DNA from 4 places in the Syntrophotalea carbinolica DSM 2380 genome. Region 2 is predicted to be linked to each of the others. Evidence: riboswitches for the same ligand, from Rfam matches in the RefSeq annotation. Region 2 holds a riboswitch; each other region holds the start of a gene.
What was found. A riboswitch is a leader RNA that binds a small molecule or an ion and turns the genes downstream of it on or off. The one in region 2 is predicted to bind molybdenum cofactor.
Positions count from the first base shown of each region.

Region 1 (4,659 bases), 1.0 Mb from region 2:
AGTACGACCCTCGTTTGCGAAACCGTTTTGACCTGATTGGGCATGAAAACCTCCTGTTATGGTGGAAGTATAAAAGCAGTATATCGTATCCGGCAATAAATCGTTCCCTGCGAGATAATGCCCTCGCCAAGATCCTTGATAACTGAATTCAGTGAAAACGGCCGGTTGTAAAAATAGCCAAATATTTTAAAAATAACTTGTAAAATGTTTCGGCCTGGTATACATATTTATTCAGGACGATTCTTCTTTTTATGTGTCTTTGGCAATTTTCCAAATGGGAAATACGCATATGTTTAACGCCGTGAGCACAGAAGGAACAGAGACTGAGCCGGCTTTGCGGGATTATCCGAGCAAGTTGTTCGTCGAGACCACTACCCACTGCAATCTGCGCTGCCCCATGTGTGTCAAGCAGTCGCAGGACAGCCAGGTGACCGACGGAGACCTCCGCCCGGAGTTATTCGACGCCCTCGAACCCGCTTTCCCTCGGCTCGAATCCCTGGTCCTCAACGGCATCGGCGAACCGCTTATGCACCCGCATCTGCTTGATTGGGTTGCTAGAGCCCGCCAGGCAATGCCTGATGACGCCTGGATCGGATTTCAGTCCAACGGCCTGCTGCTCGACAAGTCCATTGCCCGCAAGCTGGTGGCCGCAGGGCTCGACCGCATCTGCCTGTCGGTGGACGGAGTGAAGCCGGAAACTTTCAGCAAGGTTCGGGAAGGCGAGAATCTCAGCGATATGGCGCGAGCCTTTGCGGTATTGTCCGAAGCCCGCCGAACCCAACCGGGCAGCCGGCTGAAGGTTGGGGCCGAGTTCGTCACCATGCGTGAAAACTTTCGCCAGCTGCCTGATGTGGTGCGCTGGGTGGCGCAGCGCGGCGCCGATTTCTGCATCGTTTCACAGACCTTGCCCTACACCCCGGCTTCGGTGCAACAGGCCACCTACCACAGCTCCAGCGAGGCAGCAGTGGCTATTTTTAACGAGTGGAAGCAGCGCTTGGCGGAGTTGGGCCTGGATATCCATCTTTACGATCAAACCCCTTGGAAGCGGAAAACACAGGGGGGGCTGGAAGTGGCGTCTTATAGATTCCATAATACCTCCAAAATTCCTTGGAGACGGCAAGGATCGGGAGGCCTGGAGGGCGATCCACGCATTGACCAGGTCAATCAGCTGATCGACAAGATGCGGCTCGAGGCGCGTCGGCGGGAGACTTTCGTGGACGTCAGGCAAATACTCACCCGGGATATGACACTGCAAGACGAAGTGGAAGAAGTTTACGCAGAGGCGCAGAGGGTGGCCGATGAAATGGGTATCGAACTCAAACTGCCGGCTATCACCCCCTTGGCGGATCGCAGGTGTGATTTCGTCACTGGTGGCTCGGCTTTCATCTCCTGGTACGGTGGGGTGCATCCCTGTTATTACCTTTGGCACCAGTATCGATGCTATGTCGGCGACTGGGACCGGCTGGTCAAGGTTAAGGAGTTCGGTAATCTCAACGAACGGCCGCTATTGGAGATCTGGAACGATACCGAGTTTCAGGTTTTTCGCCGTAATGTTTTAGAGTTTGACTATCCCTACTGCAGCAACTGCTGGGGAGCACCCTGCAATCTGGTGCAGGAGGAAGACTTTCAGGAAAATTGCTATTCCGGCAATGAACCGTGTGGCGCCTGTCAGTGGGCCATGGGATTGTTGCAGTGTCTGCAGTAGCAGCAGTGTTGTCTCAAGTCAGTCGCTTCGAGATAGTCTCGTTCGCTATCCGGTGACAAGTCGATCTGTTTGTCATTTTGAGCATTTTGCTGCTCGGCAAGGCAGAAATCTGATCGCTGTTCGTGGGCGAGTTTTTTAAATAAAAAATAAATAGCCAAATAATATAAAATTTCACTTGAAAAAATGTAGCATCTATTATATTAATCCAAATGTATTCCCCTGGATCCCTGTTATGCCCCTGAACGTACAAATGGACTCTCCTCTGCGGAGGGTACAGAACACGTCTCCGAGTCTTAAGCCTAAAAGGATGGACCTCATGGCTGACGGGCCGGCAGGGTTTCGCTGGAAACGGCGGAGCCTCCCTTTCGGAAAGGAGATATTTGCATTTTGAGCAACCTCGTCTGAGGAAGGGAGAACAGCACATGTTAGGTGGTTATTGGCAAAAGATCGCGGTCATTGATTTGACCAACGAAACAGTGGAATACATCGAGCCCAGTGAAGATGACCTGAAAAAATATATTGGCGGCAGCGGTCTGGGTGCTAAGTTGCTGTATGAAAACACCGCGCCCGGTATCGACCCGTTGGGGCCGGAAAACGTCCTGATCTGCATGACCGGTCCTTATGTCGGTACCAAGGTGGCTCAGTCGGGTCGTTGGGAGCTGATCACTAAAGGTCCTCTGACCGGGATTTATCTCGAATCCGACTGCGGCGGCAAGTGGGGCGCGACCCTCAAGTCCTGCGGCCTCGACGGCTTGATGGTCAAGGGCAAGGCAAAGCAGCCTGTATATGTCACCATCGTGGACGACGATATTCAGATCAAAAAGGCCGATAAGCTGTGGGGCAAGGGCACTTTTGATACCGATAAGATTCTCAAGGAAGAACTGGGCAGAGGTTCCCAGGCTATTTCCATCGGCCAAGCCGGAGAAAAATTGGTCAAGTTTGCCGCTATTATGACCGATGGCCGGGAAGGTCGCGCTGCCGGTCGTGGCGGCGGCGGCGCCGTCATGGGTTCCAAGAACCTTAAGGCCATCGCCTGTAAAGGGTCAAAAAAGGTCGCTATCGCCAGACCCGAGCCCTATGAAGAGCTGGTCAAGGAAATTCGCGCCAAAACCAAAGAAGTCTACGACGGACCGCTCGGCACTTACGGCACCTCCTGCGCCGTTGAAATTTTCAACGACTGCGGTGACCTGCCGATCAAGAACTGGCTATGGGGAACCTGGGACAAGGCTGCCAAAGTTTCAGGCCAGGAGCTGGCCAAGACAGTTCTCAAGAAGCGCTACCACTGCGGCGGTTGCCTGATCGGTTGCGGTCGTACCGTAGAGATTCCCGCGGGTGCTTTCAAGATGAAAGAGGGGGGCGGTCCCGAGTACGAAACCCTCGGCCTGCTCGGCTCCAACTGTCTGGTTGACGATGTGGAAGCCATCTGTAAGGGTAATGAAATTTGTAACGATTACGGTGTCGATACCATCGAAGCCGCCGGGATTATCTCTTTCCTTATGGAGGCCTGGGAACATGGCATGATCGACGAGGGCGATACCGACGGTCTGGAGATGACCTGGGGTAACGGCCTGGCCATGTGCGAGATGCTCGAGAAGGTCTGTTTGCGCAAAGGTATCGGTGACCCTTGTTCCCAGGGCATTTTTGAAGCCGTTAAACGCGTCGGCCCTGCCAGCGAAGAGTTTGCCATTCATACCAAGGGGATGATGTTCCCCGCCCATGATCCGCGCGGTCGCGGCGGCCTCGGCGTTGCCTACGCCACCTCCAACCGCGGTGCCTGTCATATGCAGGCCTACAACCAGGACTTCGAGGGCGAAGGCTGCTTCAATATCGCGGATCTGGGCTACGATGCGCCTTTGCCTCCTTACACCAACGAAGGCAAAGGCAAGTTCGTTGCCGATCAGCAGCATTTCATGAGCATGATGGATTCGCTGAAGCTCTGCAAATTCTCCATCTTCGGCGGTATGACCGTTGGCCCCATGACCCAATTCCTCAATCATATCGTCGGCTGGGACTTCACCAACGAACAGTGGCTGGAATGCGGTGAGCGGATCTTCAACCTCAAGCGTCTGTTCAATACCCGTGAAGGCGTCAGCCGTAAGGACGATACCCTGCCGCCTCGTATACTTGCCAGCCCCCGTCAGGGCGGCTCCGGGGATTACGTGCCCGATCTGGGCTATATGTTGCGCGATTACTATCGCGCCCGCGGCTGGGACGAGTGGGGCATACCTACACCGGAAACCCTCAAACGGCTTAGCCTGGATAAATATGAATACCGCAAGGGAGAGCGCACCACGGAAAACCAGCGGTAGATTTAACTGCCGGGAGAATCCTGGCTGAGAAGTAAAGGGCCGGTTTGTTCTGCCCTGATAAGGGATGGACAAACCGGCCTCCGGCAGAGGGCGGGATTTCAAAGTGTCGAAGGGAGGCATCAATGTCGATGGTGGTTTTGAAAACCGACAGGATTCCTGATGGAAAGACTATCGCACTCCTCGAATTGCTGCGTTTACACGATATCAGCCCTGCGACTGTCATGGTTCGGGTGAACGGTAAGGTCATCCAGAAACAGCAGTTTTGTGAACTCCATATTCGGAGAGGAGCCATCGTTAAAGCGTATCCGTTCGTTGGCGGTGGATAAGGTCCATGGCTCGCAAAAAGTTGACAACGGACCGGGATATACCGGTACCTATGCATGGTTTGAGGGCAAGGGGCTGGACTTTGCGAGATTTCATGTTCCCCTGCCTCCTTGGCGAAGGTACGACCCAATGCGTACCTTCGCTATTTTTATAAGGCATGGCCAGCCGGACAGGTATTGTTTCGCAGATAATTTTTGCGTGTTGCCTGCAACCGTGCGAGGCTCTCGTATAAAAGGTGGAAACCGAAAGTATCCCATAGGTTGACGACATTCAGGTTAAATAGCCATATATATGAAATATTTGTTGACTTTGGTTTTTCTC
Region 1 covers NC_007498.2:2,956,116-2,960,774, reverse strand. The annotation lists gene PCAR_RS13725 (acyl-CoA thioesterase) at 1-44, opposite strand, end outside; gene PCAR_RS13720 (radical SAM/SPASM family putative metalloenzyme maturase) at 290-1,705, shown strand; molybdenum cofactor riboswitch at 1,978-2,097, shown strand; gene PCAR_RS13710 (aldehyde ferredoxin oxidoreductase family protein) at 2,128-4,014, shown strand; gene PCAR_RS13705 (sulfur carrier protein ThiS) at 4,137-4,340, shown strand.
Region 1: another riboswitch for molybdenum cofactor. It lies ahead of PCAR_RS13710 (aldehyde ferredoxin oxidoreductase family protein); the one in region 2 lies ahead of glp (molybdopterin molybdotransferase MoeA).

Region 2 (4,659 bases):
CCGGCCGGGATGCCGATGGAAGCGGACAGCTCGCGAATGGCTTCGATACCGGCAGCAGCAGCTTCGGTGACGCTCAGACCCTCGGTGGGTACGCCCATGAAGTCGGCGATGTCAGCGAAACGATCCGGGCAGGCGATCATGTTGTAGTCGCAGACGGCCGGCAACAGGATGGCGTTGCAGACACCGTGAGGCAGGTTGTAGAAACCGCCCAGCTGGTGAGCCATGGCGTGTACGTAGCCGAGAGAGGCGTTGTTGAACGCCATGCCGGCCAGGTACTGCGCGTAGCACATGGCATCGCGAGCGGCGATGTTGGCGCCCAGAGCAACGGCCGGACGCAACCACTCGGCGATCAGACGGATGGCTTTTTCGGCGCAAGCGTCGGTGATCGGAGTGGCGATGGTGGAAACATAGGCTTCCACGGCGTGAGTCAGGGCATCCATGCCGGTGGCTGCGGTCAGTGCGGGGGGCTTGCCCAGCATCAGAACGGGGTCGTCAACGGCGATCAACGGGGTGACGCGCCAGTCAACGATAGCCATTTTGACATGGGTGTCGGTGTTGGTGATGATGCAAAAGCGGGTCATTTCGGAAGCGGTACCCGCGGTGGTGTTGATGGCGACGAGGGGGGTCATGGGAACGGTGGATTTGTTCACGCCCTCGTAGTCGCGGATGTGGCCGCCACCGGCGGTAACCAGGCCGATACCTTTGGCGCAGTCATGGGAGGAGCCGCCGCCCAGGGAGACGATGAAGTCGCAGCCGTTGTCCTGGAAAACTTTAACGCCGTCGTGGACGTTTTTGTCGGTGGGGTTGGGCTCGGCACCGGGATAGATGACGACATCAACGCCTGCGTCCTTAACGTAACCGGCGATGGTGTCGGCAACACCCATCTTCATCAGACCAGCATCGGTGACGAGAAGAGCTTTTTTTGCGCCAAGTTCTTTGGCCTTGGGGCCAACTTCTTTGGCACAACCGGGGCCCATCAGGGTAACGCTGGGGATGAAGAAGCCGAAAGTAGTTTCTGCGAGATTTACAACGGGCATGATGAATCCTCCTCATAAGATGAGTTTTTTGTGAAAGCAACGAAATGGCTTTCACCACAAATAAAAACATCCGCTTGAAAATCTTACTTACCTGACACCGACAAACTGTAAAAGATTGTCTGAATCAATAATGTACAAAGTTGTTTCGGTGGGTCACCTCCTTCCCATGGTACATATGGGTTCCAATCTATCTTTGAATTTAGTGTTTACCAAATGCCAAAACGATGGTTTATGCATTCGGGCTGGGAGTTATAGGCATTAGCAATTTGAATGCCAGTAGTGTTTACGGTTTGTCTTTCAAAAACAGAACAGCGTGCTTTTTATTTCCGTTGAGACTTCGATTCCCGGCCAAGTCCCGGTCCCTTAGGCGAAAACCGAAATCCATCAAAACAAAACACGGTTAGAGTTTTTGCTTTCAACGGGTCGGGGCGGAGTTGGTGTCGGTGGATGATTGCCCCGTAAATGTGTTCCAGAAGTGATGCGGTGTGTCAAATCAGGTACTGAGTGTTCCTTTTTGTAACGCCCTGGTTGTGTCGATACGTAACGGCTTCAGCTTCGATTCGATACTTGGTTTGATACAGCCCGTTTCGAGTTGGTCTTTGTGGTTGAAAATTTCCGGACATTATTATAACTTGGATGGCCTACGCGAATGAGGGGGCATGGTTTTCGCCTGCCGGGCTTGTTGCGGCCCGGTGGTAGCTACGGCTCCGTCGTTTGCAGGTAACATATTGAATCCACAACAAAGTGCAATCAAGAATGCGCCTCCGAGCCTGATGCCCTAAAAGAGATTTTATCTCTCAGGGGCGTCGGGCCGATGGGTTTCGCCGGAAACAGCGGAGCCTCCCTGTTTTCGGAAAGGAGACCATTGCCTTGGGCTGTTTGAGGTAATGTATCCAAAAAGGTTCTTTCCGATGAAAGGGGGGAACCTTTTTGCGTCGGGTGTTATTGTAGCAGAGATTTTTTGACTTGCAGGGTCAGGTCAAAAAAAATTGAGCAATACGCTGTTTTATCGATTGCGCAATGTTCGATCCGGGGGTAGGACTAAAAGGAAAAGTCCTTGTCTTGAAAAATATTTAACGGTGCCGTGCCGGTGGCTTGGATACCTGTTGTCAGCCCGGGGCTCGCCGTTTTCGAATTTTCCGCTTAGTTTTTTTTGTGGGTTATGGAATATCCTGGAGGAACCAGCCACGTCTGAAGGAGGCCGATACAGCCATGCCGAGCTTTTTGGAAGCCCGAAATCTGATACTTGCAAATGTTCCTCTACTGGGTCAGGAACGCGTTCTTATTAGCGATGCCGTCGGCCGCATTCTGGCCGAAGATGTAACCGCGACCTGGGATATGCCGCGTTGGACCAATTCCGCTATGGACGGTTATGCTGTCCGCAGCCAGGATTGCCAAAAGCCGACACGCCTCGAAGTTATCGATTTTATTCCCGCGGGTGGCGGTTCCGACAAGACGGTCGAACCGGGTACTGCCATCAAAATCATGACCGGGGCTCCTCTGCCGGCAGGGGCCGATGCCATCGTGCCTGTCGAGGAAACGGCCGAGGAGGGGCATCTTGTACATGTTCAAAAGACGGTCAAAGCCCATGCCCATGTTCGTGTCAAAGGCGAAGACGTGAAGCAGGGCGAATGTGTGGTGCCGCGAGGGACGCTGCTTCGACCTGCGGAAATCGGCATGTTGGCATCGTACGGCAAGGTGTTTGTGCCGGTTTACCGTAAACCTCGTGTCGCTATTCTATCTACGGGGGACGAACTTGTAGAGCTGGGCGAGACCCTCAGCGAAGATCGCATCATCAACAGCAACTCGCTGGCTCTGGTCGCATCCCTGAAAGAAATCGGCGCCGAACCGGTCGTCCTTGGCATTGCACTTGACAATCGGGCCAGCCATATAGAAAAAATCAGCGAAGGACTCAAAGCCGATGCGTTGATAACCTCCGCCGGCGTATCCACCGGCGACCGGGATTTTGTTCGTTCGGTGTTGGAGGAGCTTGGGGTCAAACCTGTTTTCTGGAAAGTCGATATCAAGCCGGGGCGGCCGACGACCTTTGCCATGAGGGAAGGAACTCCCGTCTTTTCGCTGCCCGGCAATCCCGTCTCGACCATGGTTACCTTCGAGGAGCTGGTGAAGCCGGCGTTGCTGAAAATGATGGGGCATACCAAGGTGATCAAGCAGGAAATCGAAGCGGTTCTGGAGAGCGATCTGACCAAAAAACGCCTCGGGGTTCTCAATTTTCAGAGAGTCAATATCCGTCTTCAGGACGGATGCTATTTCGCCAGTTGCTCCGGTGACCAGAATACCGGCATCTTAAAGACCATGGTGCGCGCCGATGCTCTGGCCCTGCTGCCGGAAGACAAGGATGTATTCAAGGTCGGTGAAAAAGTCAAAGTTCATCTGCTGAGTTCGCAGGTTGGCATGTCGGAGATGTGATGCCGTTGCCACCAGCTAGTGTGCATGCGGAAACCCGTGGTGCACACTGTGCGGTTTTTGTAAGGGAAAAGGATCGTTTTCGGATGAAAACAAGATAGTTTCCGGGGCGCGGAATCGTCCCCGGGAAAGCCGCGGAAAAGTTTCTTTTGACTCTAACTGCCGAATTACTATACTGTAAACGTTATGTTTCCCTGTCGGTTGACAACGGTGAATGCTGCCATGCGGGCAGTTTGCAACCGACGGAACGGCACTGGCGTTGGAGTGAAATCGGCACAGCCAAGGTATGTTGCCGTTGAGCGGAAAAGAGATGAGCCCTTTGTCAAAGGGAGATTCCGTGAGCATTCGCAAGTTTGTTACACCGGAAATTATTTTCGGGCAGGGCGCGCTCAGCCAGATCGGCGAAAGTGCTGCACGCAGCGGTGCCTCCAAGGTCTTCGTCGTCACGGATCAGGGGCTTATCGACGCCGGGTGGGTAGATAAAGCGCTTTATTATCTGCGCAATGCCGGGTTGCAGTATGAAATCTTTTCATCCATAACCTCCAACCCCAAGGACTTGGAAGTCACCGAAGGCGTTGCCCATTATCTGCGTTCGGGATGCGATGCCCTGGTTGCGGTGGGAGGGGGCAGTCCGGCCGATACCGCCAAAGCCATCGCCACCCTGGCGACCAACGGCGGCGAATTGCAGGATTACGAGGGGGTGAATAAAATCCGGCATCCACTGCCGCCGATGGTCATTGTTCCCAGTACTGCCGGTACCGGATCCGAAGTCAGCCAGTTCGCCATCATCGTCGATCATCAACGACGTCTCAAGATGTCGATTATCTCCAAGTCACTGATTCCGGATATCGCCATTATCGATCCGGATTTGCTCAACACCAAATCCGCCCGGCTTGCTGCCGCAACGGGCATGGACGCCCTGTCCCATGCCATCGAGTCGTATGTTTCGCTGGCGGCTACGCCGCTGACGGACATTCATGCTCTGAACGCCATCCGGTTGATTTTTGCAAATCTTAAACAATCGGTTTTCGATCGACAGGATGCCGTGGCCAATAACAATATGGCCATGGCCAGTCTCAACGCCGGGATCGCCTTTTCCAATGCCATCCTGGGTGCGGGACATGCCATGACCCACCAGATCGACGGGTTGTTGGATACCCATCATGGGGAAACCAATGCCACCTTGTTACCCCAT
Region 2 covers NC_007498.2:317,424-322,082, forward strand. The annotation lists gene mdh (iron-dependent methanol dehydrogenase) at 1-1,037, opposite strand, end outside; molybdenum cofactor riboswitch at 1,788-1,914, shown strand; gene glp (molybdopterin molybdotransferase MoeA) at 2,250-3,467, shown strand; gene PCAR_RS01920 (iron-containing alcohol dehydrogenase) at 3,802-4,659, shown strand, end outside.

Region 3 (4,659 bases), 490 kb from region 2:
GGAACGGGACGATGTACGGAACACCCGACCAACACCAACAGAAAGGCAATACCCCAAAAACTTCTCATGGCGCCTCGATCCCGTGAACGATAAAATCGACCAGCCAATCACTCGGCGGCAATGCAGGGTTTTCAAGTTCCATGGCCTCGGCCACCGCGGGTAACTGTCCGGCCAGACACAGATAGCGCGCCAGGGATCCGAGAGCAAAATTCAATCGCCAGAACAGCTGATCACGCTCCAAACGCGGCAGCGCTTCGCACAGCATATCGAGCAACAACCGAAACAACGGAGCTACCAGACGGTAAAACATCTGCCTCAGGCCCTCATCCGGCTCGATCAGGGCCCTGCCAATCAGAGCCACGAAATTGCGACTGCCCTGATCCTGTTCTGAAAACCGCACGGTCGGCTCCACGAAAGCGCGCACCACCTGTTCCACACCGTAACCGGCACGGTTGCGCAATTCGTGCAGAGCCTTTATGCGTTCGGCATTCAGGGGCTCCATGCGACGTTTGAACACCGCCTCGATGAGACCATCTTTGGATCCGAAATGGTAATGCACCGCTGCCAGATTCACCCCGGCAGCAGAGGTTATGCGGCGCAACGAGGTGCCGCGAAAACCGTGTGGCGCAAAAAGCGCTTCGGCGCAGTCCAGAATTTTCTTTTTAGTATCGGCATGATCCATAGGGCAACACTCCGCGTTAATACGATCTCCTCATCACTCAGATCAAATTAAACAAACGTTTAAATGAGGGTCAAGTCTTTTTTGCACAAGGATACTTTTACGATGCAGAGACATCGCACACCGAAAAAAAAAAGCCGCTCGGACCGAAAGGTCCGAACGGCAATAAATCTCAACCATGAACAGGAGGCATTAAAGCAGTCAGGGCAAGAACACCCACCCGGAAGGGTGCCCTTGCCCCGGCCCGGCGAAAGAGCCCCCTTTCGCCTAATTAAAAATTCCAGAATTCGTCGATTTCCTCGTCGCTGAAATCCCAGATGGCATTATGCGGCGGAACCTCCTCAAGAGAGAAGAATTCAGGCAACCGGTCATCCGCATTGCTCATGCCGGCGGCCAGGTTGAACTCATGCTCAAGTTTGAGAATCTTCTTACCGAGTTCAGCCACGCCATCGTTGTCAAGCTCGATACCGTAACGGGCAGAGACCATATCGTTGAGAGCCTCGGCACATTCGGGAATGTCGAGCATGGGGAACGCTACGAATACGCACATGCCGGTGCTGTCGATATAAGCCGTGCCGATCTGCAGGTTACGCGACAATTCGACCTGACCTTCTTTGCTCAAAGGATCGACGAACCCGCCGCACTTGAGGATATTGGTAGCGATTGAATAACCGGAGGTATGGTCCGCGCCCATCGTCGAGGTCGCATAGGTAATGCCGATCCCTTTAACCGAGCGGGGGTCATAAGCGGGGATACCCTGGTTTTTGACCACCGGCACCCGGGTCAGGCCGTAAGCATTGCCGACCGATCCCGTACCGTTGCCGATGATATGGCCCAGAGCGGTGCCTTTACCGACTTCTTCGCGCAGCAGTCGGATGGCGCCCTTGCCGTCGCCCCAGGGAATGATGCCGGCTTCCATCACCACGCCCATGCAGACCACGCCTTCGATGGAATCGACGCCGATATCATCCATGATATTGTCGCAGGTCGCGATATCGTCCAGGTCTTCGATGAGACAGTCGGCACCCAGTCCCCAGATGGTTTCATATTCGAAGCCGGAGGTCAGATAGTTGCCATCTTTGTCGTTGTAGACCTGGGAGCACTGAATCAGGCAGCCGGCATGGCAACCGTGCTTGGGATGGCCGTTGCGCTCCACGATGGTGTCGTGCATGGTTTCACCGGAGATCTTGTCGTGGTGTTCCCACTGACCATAACGGAAGTTCTTGGTCGGCAGACCACCGGCTTCGTGCAGGATATTGACCAGGATGTTGGTACCGTAGGTGGGCAGGCCCTGCCCCGAAACGGGGTGATCCAACAGCGCTTTGGCAAACACCCGGGCGGCCTTCTTGAACTTGTCGGGGTCGGCTATCGCCACTTTGCCGGCGCCGGTGCCGTCAACCGTGATGCATTTGATCTTTTTGGAGCCCATGACCGCGCCCATGCCGCCGCGGCCGTGGGAACGGATCTTGTGATCCGGGTCCTTGACGGAAATGTTGGCCATGGCCATGCGTTTTTCGCCGGGGATGCCGATGGTCATGACGCCGACTTTGGGGCCGAAACGTTTTTCCATCTCGCCGATGACGGCAAAGTTCTGCATGCCGACGACTTCCGACTCTTCATTGATGGTCACGCCGTCCTTGTCCACATGCAAACGGTACCACTTATCCTCGGCGGGAATCCCTTCGATGATCATGGCCTGAATGCCGAGCTTGGCGAACTGCTGGGCGGTCGTCCCACCGGCATTGGACTCTTTGATGCCGTAGGTCAGAGGGCTTTTACCGCCGCAGGACATGCGACCGGAGTTTGCGGCCGGGGTGCCCGACAGCATTCCGGGGGCAAAAATGAGTTTATTATTGGGACCGAGCGGGTGACAGGTGGGGTTTACCTCGGCCGCCACAATCGTGGTGGTCAGGGCACGGCCACCGAGGGTTTTCCATTCGGCGGGTACCTCTTCGGTCTTGACGGTCAGATCAGACATGTTGACACGTACAATGTGCATAGCTTGTTTTCCTCCCAATGCGAAATTAATGGAACGGAACTCCGGGATTATCTCCTTTCCAAACGCGGGAGGCATCGCCGTTTCCAGCGAAACCCTTTGGCCAGACGCCCTGAAGACCATCCCCTTAGGCGGACCTGGCTCGGAGACTGCCGCGCATTGAAGCGGCCATAGCTGCACGGGTCAGCTAAAAACCGTTGCGGGCGCGAAAGAACCGCTTGATTGGGTTATAGCACAAGCCGAATTCGGCAGACAGGTCATGATTCGGGGTATTTAAGGGTATTATCGCATACCCGATCGAACATTTTACTGCCTAAAACAGTGTTCGATGCTGTATACATCATCGCGAAGATGTTCGCTATCAAACCTGTACATGGCAAACCATTGAGGAACGGGCGAGGATTGTGCAGGATGGTCAGGCGTCTTGATCCACGGTGAGAGAACGACGCCCGATCAGGTAGGAATGCAGATTGACATTTTTGCCCCGCAAGCCCAATTTACGGCGGATATTTTTGCGGTGGGTCTGTACGGTTTCGAAAGCCAGGTTCATGGCTTCGCAGATATCCTTGGTGGAACACCCGGCCTGAATAAACTGGCAGATGCGCATTTCCGTCTTACTCAATTTCAGCAGATTGGCATCGATTTCCGACGCCGAACCGCTGGTCAGGCCGATAAGCTGTTCCCGCACGAGATCCAGATAGCTGGCGCGGATATTCTCGGAAGATTCGCCTTCAATGCGATCGATGGCCGGCAGCAGATGGGAACGAATCCTGCGCGCGAGGGTATTTTCGAACTCCTTGCGGTCACCGTCGACGCTTTTCATAACGTTGCGCAAGGTCACATTCATCTCTTCCACCTGCTGTTTTTCCATACGCAGGCGTTCTTCCAGGGCCTTTTGCCGGGAAATATCCCGCACAATGATGGACCAGAAGTGACGGCCGTCAATGGCGACAGAGGTCACCATGAAACTGGTCGGCAGCATGCTGCCGTCGGTCCGTCGCACCTGGATTTCCGCGCTCATGCTGGTTTCGCCACCTAGAGCCGCGACGCAGGAGGTAAGTGTCCAGCGGCCATGATTATCGGTCAGATCGCGCAAATCCTTGCCGATCAGTTCATCCGCACTGCAGCCATGAATCTGCCCGGCTCGCTGATTGGCCTTTACAATACGATAGTCATCGCTTAGCAGCAAAATACCGTTACCGACCGACTGAAATATGAGCCGCAGCATCTTTTCCGAGTTCGTCAGAGCTCGGGTACGTTCGGCGACCAATCTTTCAAGATGCTGGCGACTATCCACCAGCCAGGTTATATCGTTGAGAATCAGGATATATCCGGACGGCACATCGGCATGGGGGGCAAAGGGCACCAAGCGAAGATTAAACCATTGCCCGGCCCAGGACAGATAGATTTCATGGTGGGAATCGGGCGTATAAGCGGCAAGGACCTCATCCAGTCCGCTGCCGGACAGGGCCAGCAATTGCCAAAACGGGACACTGCGCCAGGCACACTCGCTGAAAAACTGCTCGGCGGCCGGGTTGAGATGCGTCACCATGCCGCGGGAATCCGACACCATGACCAGATTGGTGGTCGCGGAGAATATGCACTGCAGTTGTTCACGCTCCAGTTCCTGAAAGCGGTCCGCAGCGTCGGCAAAACCGTTATTCATCCCCAGTTCGGCAGCTTCAGGCCGACCCACGGCACCGACAACGGCCAAACTGTCCACGAGCTGCTGCAACCCCTCGAGGTCCTGACATGTCGATGGAAGCAGCCGTGCCACAACCCCCAAGGCATCGCGCAGACTGTCGATACACAATTGCGCATCATCGCCGATGGCCTGCCGTGCCCCCGACGATATCCCCAGGCGCCCCAACCGCAGCCTGATCCGGTCCAGGATCTCAGTCACCTCTTGTTCACGTCCCTCAATCCGTTCCATGGCCTTCATACTCCTCTCACCAACTTTCAGACCAGCATAGTGGTTCATCTG
Region 3 covers NC_007498.2:802,800-807,458, reverse strand. The annotation lists gene PCAR_RS04090 (efflux transporter outer membrane subunit) at 1-68, opposite strand, end outside; gene PCAR_RS04085 (TetR/AcrR family transcriptional regulator) at 65-682, opposite strand; gene PCAR_RS04080 (aldehyde ferredoxin oxidoreductase family protein) at 951-2,678, opposite strand; molybdenum cofactor riboswitch at 2,714-2,835, opposite strand; gene PCAR_RS17665 (PAS domain S-box protein) at 3,091-4,608, opposite strand.
Region 3: another riboswitch for molybdenum cofactor. It lies ahead of PCAR_RS04080 (aldehyde ferredoxin oxidoreductase family protein); the one in region 2 lies ahead of glp (molybdopterin molybdotransferase MoeA).

Region 4 (4,659 bases), 240 kb from region 2:
CGTCGAGCAGATTGCCGGCATGCGCGAATTTCTTCTCGGCGAACCGGGTGCGTTGCTCGACATTCCCCAGAAAATCCGCAACGCCGGGCTGGGTACGGGGATGGCCGTCATCCTGTTCACCGACGGCCGTATCGAGCCGACCCTGCGCGCCCATGTACGGCGCGGCGGTTTGCCTAACCTGGTCAACATCATCACCCTGATGAAAGCTGTGGGGGTCCGGTTTTATATTATTTCGGTCGGCGGCGAGGTCGACGCAGCGGTGCAAAAAGCCATGGAACCAACAGCCGGCGAACCGTCGGTGGGGCGTATCTTTGTTACGTCCCGGGGTTTGGATCGCCAGCAGATCGAAGCGGTCTACCGGGAAATCGACATCCTGGAAAGCAACCGGAACCTGACCCGTGTCACCCTTCAACCCCGCTGGATGCGCCCATCGCTGGCGCTGCTGGGGTTCGGCCTCATGGTTTTGCATCTGCTGTTGCGCAGCCTGCCAGCGCTGCGAAAGCTGTAATGCAACCGTTGTTGCAGAATTCTGCCCGGTACCCCGTGGCCCGCCGCAGATGGCTATCATGATTTAACGATTCAAGACAATTGCGAGGAATAAACCATGTCCAACATCAACGATATCCTTCGACATCATAAGCGCGCCACCCTTGCCGGCCTGCTACTCGTGCTGGTCGCAGGGGTTGCGCTGCTGATGGCCGGCATTGTCGGCTTCCGGGAAAAAACCGCCCACCTTGAGGCGCTGCAGCAACTCAACGCGCATCTGGCGAGCATGCCCCCGGATGAAGACCACCAAGCCAGCCTGGACGAACTCAAGCAAGTCATCCTCCAGGGTAAAACCCTCGGGGTGGCCATGCCGGAAGCCGAATACGCTCGTCTATGGCAGCAATGGCAACTGGCCGTCCGGCACTTCAAACAGATCAATGCCATGCTCGGCAATCGATATCTGGCAGCGGAACAACGGCAACAACTGCAAACCTTCCACTCGCAGCTGCTCTCCCTGCGCGACCGATGCGCGGCAAATCTCGATAGCATGGGCATGCAACCTGGCCCGCAGGACTGGAAACTACTCAACCTCAAAGGCAATGTATCGGTCATGCTGGCATACAGTGTACTTAATTTCGAACAGGACGGCCGCAAAGCCGCCAAATTCCTATCCGACGCCATTGATGATTATAAAAGCTCCATCGACCTCGTCGACCGGACCAGCAGCTCAACACTGGATCGCTCACTACCGCGCTGGAATATGGAACTCATCGTAGGTCTCGGCGAATACCGGAAAATAGGCCTGAGCGAAATCCGCCAGGAAAACATGTCCGAGGTCCAGGAACAACTGGAAGCGTTCATTCCCGATGTCGCTGGTTTCGCGCCAGGCGTGCCCCTGGAAACCCGCGTCGAGAAATAGGCGGTAGGTCATGCGATTCACGTCTCCCGAGTTATTCTGGCTGATTTTCTTACTCATTCCCATGGCCTGGCGGATTCTGTCCACAGAACACTATCTCAACCGCCTGCGTCATCGGTTCAGAGCCACCGTCAACGGCAACCCCCGCTGGCGTCGCGCGGCTCGTTGCCTGCTGCCGCTGCTCGGCCTGGCCAGCCTGATTACCGCGCTGGCCGGCCCGGAGATCACCGTCATGCGCGCCGGTTCCATCAGTGAAAATCTGGTCCTGGCCGTCGGTATCGACGTCAGTAAATCGATGCTGGCCGAAGACGTGGTTCTGAAACAACCATCGGTGAATACGACCAGCCCGCTTTCCAACCGGCTGAACGCCGCTCGGCAATGCGTACTGGCTCTTTTGAAACGACTGGATGGAGAAAAAGTCGGGCTGTTCTTTTTCGCCCGCAACGGCATTGAAGTCGTATCGCCGACCCGCGACCTCGGTTTCGTGCGCTACATGGCGACCCATACCGCGCTTGGAGACCTGACGGAGTCCGGTAGCAATCTGCTGGCTGCGATCGACAGCGGCTTGATGATGGTCGACAGCCAGCCGGGCTTACCGGCAAAGGCGGTCATCCTCATCACCGATGGCGAGGACACCGAAAATACCCGTTCGGAAATCATGCAGGGCCTCTCGCAAGGTTCCGGGCACCAAACACCTGTTTATACTGTCGGGGTGGGAAGCCCCCGTGAGGTTTTCATCCCCATCCGGCGAAAAGGCTCCACCGAAATAGACGGTTTTTACCTGGATGCTCACGATATCCCCTTAAAGACCCGTCACGACCCGCAAACCCTTCAGGAAATCGCCGTAGCGACCGGAGGCAGCTATCTGAATCTGGGCGACCGGCAGCCGGAGCACATCGCAACAAGACTCCTGAAAAACATCACCTCCACAACAGCCTCCCCCGTCGATCTCCCCGCGCGCCCGACCTCCCTGGATCTCGCTCCGATATTTCTTCTGCTTAGCCTGATTTTTTATATCCCTTTTTTACTTTTATAAAATTTCCCAACAAAAAAAATCGAAAAAAAACTCTTCAAAGGAATATAAAACCCCGTTGTTTACTCATTTGAGAAATGGATTTTCCGAACCATTTCAGTATATTACGCCTACCCTGAAAGCCGAAACCCAAACTGAAAAGGTATACGCCATACCATATTGAACTTTCGTTCTATTTTGTGTTATAAATCAAGAAGCTGAAGATGATCTTTGAAATATCGCATCGAGAATTGACGCAATACTACCAATCTCCGAGCCTCGCTGCCTACTGGGAAGGTCCTTATGGCGACAGGCCGACGGGTTCCGCTGGAAACAGTGGCGCCTCCCTTTTTGGAAAGGAGATTTTACCCGGAACCATTCCAGATAGTAAAAGATTGGGAGGAAGCAAGAGAATGGATAAAATCTTTCGCGTTAACATGACGGACCTCACCTGCAAAGTTGAGGAAGTCCCCGCCGAATTCGCAACCTTGGGTGGTCGCGCCCTGACCTCTACCATCGTTGCGGCGGAAGTACCCCCCAGCTGTCATGCCCTCGGCCCCAACAACAAGCTGGTTTTCGCCCCCGGCCAGCTGTCCGGCACCCCGGCCGCTAACTCCGGCCGTATGTCCGCCGGCGCCAAGAGCCCCCTGACCGGTACCATCAAGGAGTCCAACTCCGGTGGCACCACCGCTCAGCAATTCGCCAAAATGGGCATCAAGGCCATGATCATCGAAGGCCTGCCCAAAGAAGACAAATGGTACCGCCTGCATGTCACCATGGACGGCGTAACCTTCGAGGACGCGTCCGAACTGGTTGGCAAGCAGAACTTCGACGTCATCGAAGCCATGAACGAGAAGTTCGACAAGAAGATCGGCGTCATGACCATCGGCATCCCCGGCGAAAACCGCCTGGCTTCCGCCAACATCTCGGTTAAAGACCCCGACCAGAAGATCCGTTCCCATGGTCGTGGCGGCCTCGGCGCCGTAATGGGCTCCAAAAAGATCAAGGCCATCACCGTTGATGCTACCGGGGCCGGCAAAGTAGCCATCGCCGATCCCGAGAAATTCCGTGCCGCTGCCAAAGTTTTCGCCAAGGGCATGCTCGACCACCCCGTTACCGGCGAAGGTCTGCCGACCTACGGCACCAACGTTCTGATCAACATCCTGAACGAAGCCGGCGGCCTGCCGACCAAAAACTTCAAGTACGGCACCTGCGAGCACCACGACAAAGTGTCCGGCGAAACCATGCACGACACCATCGCCGGCCGTCCCAACGGTCACACCAAGCATGGCTGCCATGCCGGTTGTATCATCCAGTGTTCCCAGGTTTATACCGATGACAAAGGTGAGTACATCACCTCCGGCTTCGAATACGAGACCGTATGGGGCCTCGGCATCAACTGCCTGATTGAAGACCTGGACGATTGCGCCCGCATTGACAACGCCATGGACAACATCGGCATCGACTCCATCGAAGGCGCCGTACTGCTCGCCGTTGCCATGGAAGCCGGCGTTCTGCCCTGGGGTGACGGTAAAGAAGCCCTGCGCATCATGAACGAGGAAATCGGCAAGTGTACCCCTCTCGGCCGCATCCTCGGCAACGGCACCGGCTCCGTCGGCAAGGCTTTCGGCCTGACCCGCGTACCGGTTGTCAAGAACCAGGGTATCCCGGCTTACGACCCCCGTTCGGTTAAGGGTATCGGTATCACCTACGCTACCACGACCCAGGGTGCCGACCACACTGCCGGTTACACCATCGCCACCAACATCCTCAAGGTCGGCGGCTTCGTCGATCCTCTGAGCAAGGAAGGCCAGGTTGAGCTTTCCCGCAACCTGCAGATCGCTACCACCGCTGTCGACAGCACCGGTATGTGTATCTTCGTAGCCTTCCCGGCCCTGGATATCCCTGAAGTACTGCCCGCCCTGGTGGACATGCTCGCCGCCCGCTTCGGTGTGGAAATGAGCGTTGACGACTTCGTCGCTCTGGGTACCAGGATTCTGAAAATGGAAAAAGAGTGGAACACCAAGGCCGGCTTCACCAACGAAGACGACCGTCTGCCCGAGTTCTTCGAGCTTGAGCCGATTCCGCCTCACAATGCGGTTTGGGACTTCACTCCCGAAGAAATCGACGAACTCTGGAACTTCTAAGAGTCGCGCTGATATGCAATACCAGTGGGCACCCCAATGGGGTGCCCATTCTTTTTTCGACCGCAATAAACTAAAACCGCATTTTCTTTACCGACAAA
Region 4 covers NC_007498.2:554,969-559,627, reverse strand. The annotation lists gene PCAR_RS02985 (vWA domain-containing protein) at 1-508, shown strand, start outside; gene PCAR_RS02980 (hypothetical protein) at 605-1,405, shown strand; gene PCAR_RS02975 (VWA domain-containing protein) at 1,416-2,438, shown strand; molybdenum cofactor riboswitch at 2,673-2,792, shown strand; gene PCAR_RS02970 (aldehyde ferredoxin oxidoreductase family protein) at 2,828-4,561, shown strand.
Region 4: another riboswitch for molybdenum cofactor. It lies ahead of PCAR_RS02970 (aldehyde ferredoxin oxidoreductase family protein); the one in region 2 lies ahead of glp (molybdopterin molybdotransferase MoeA).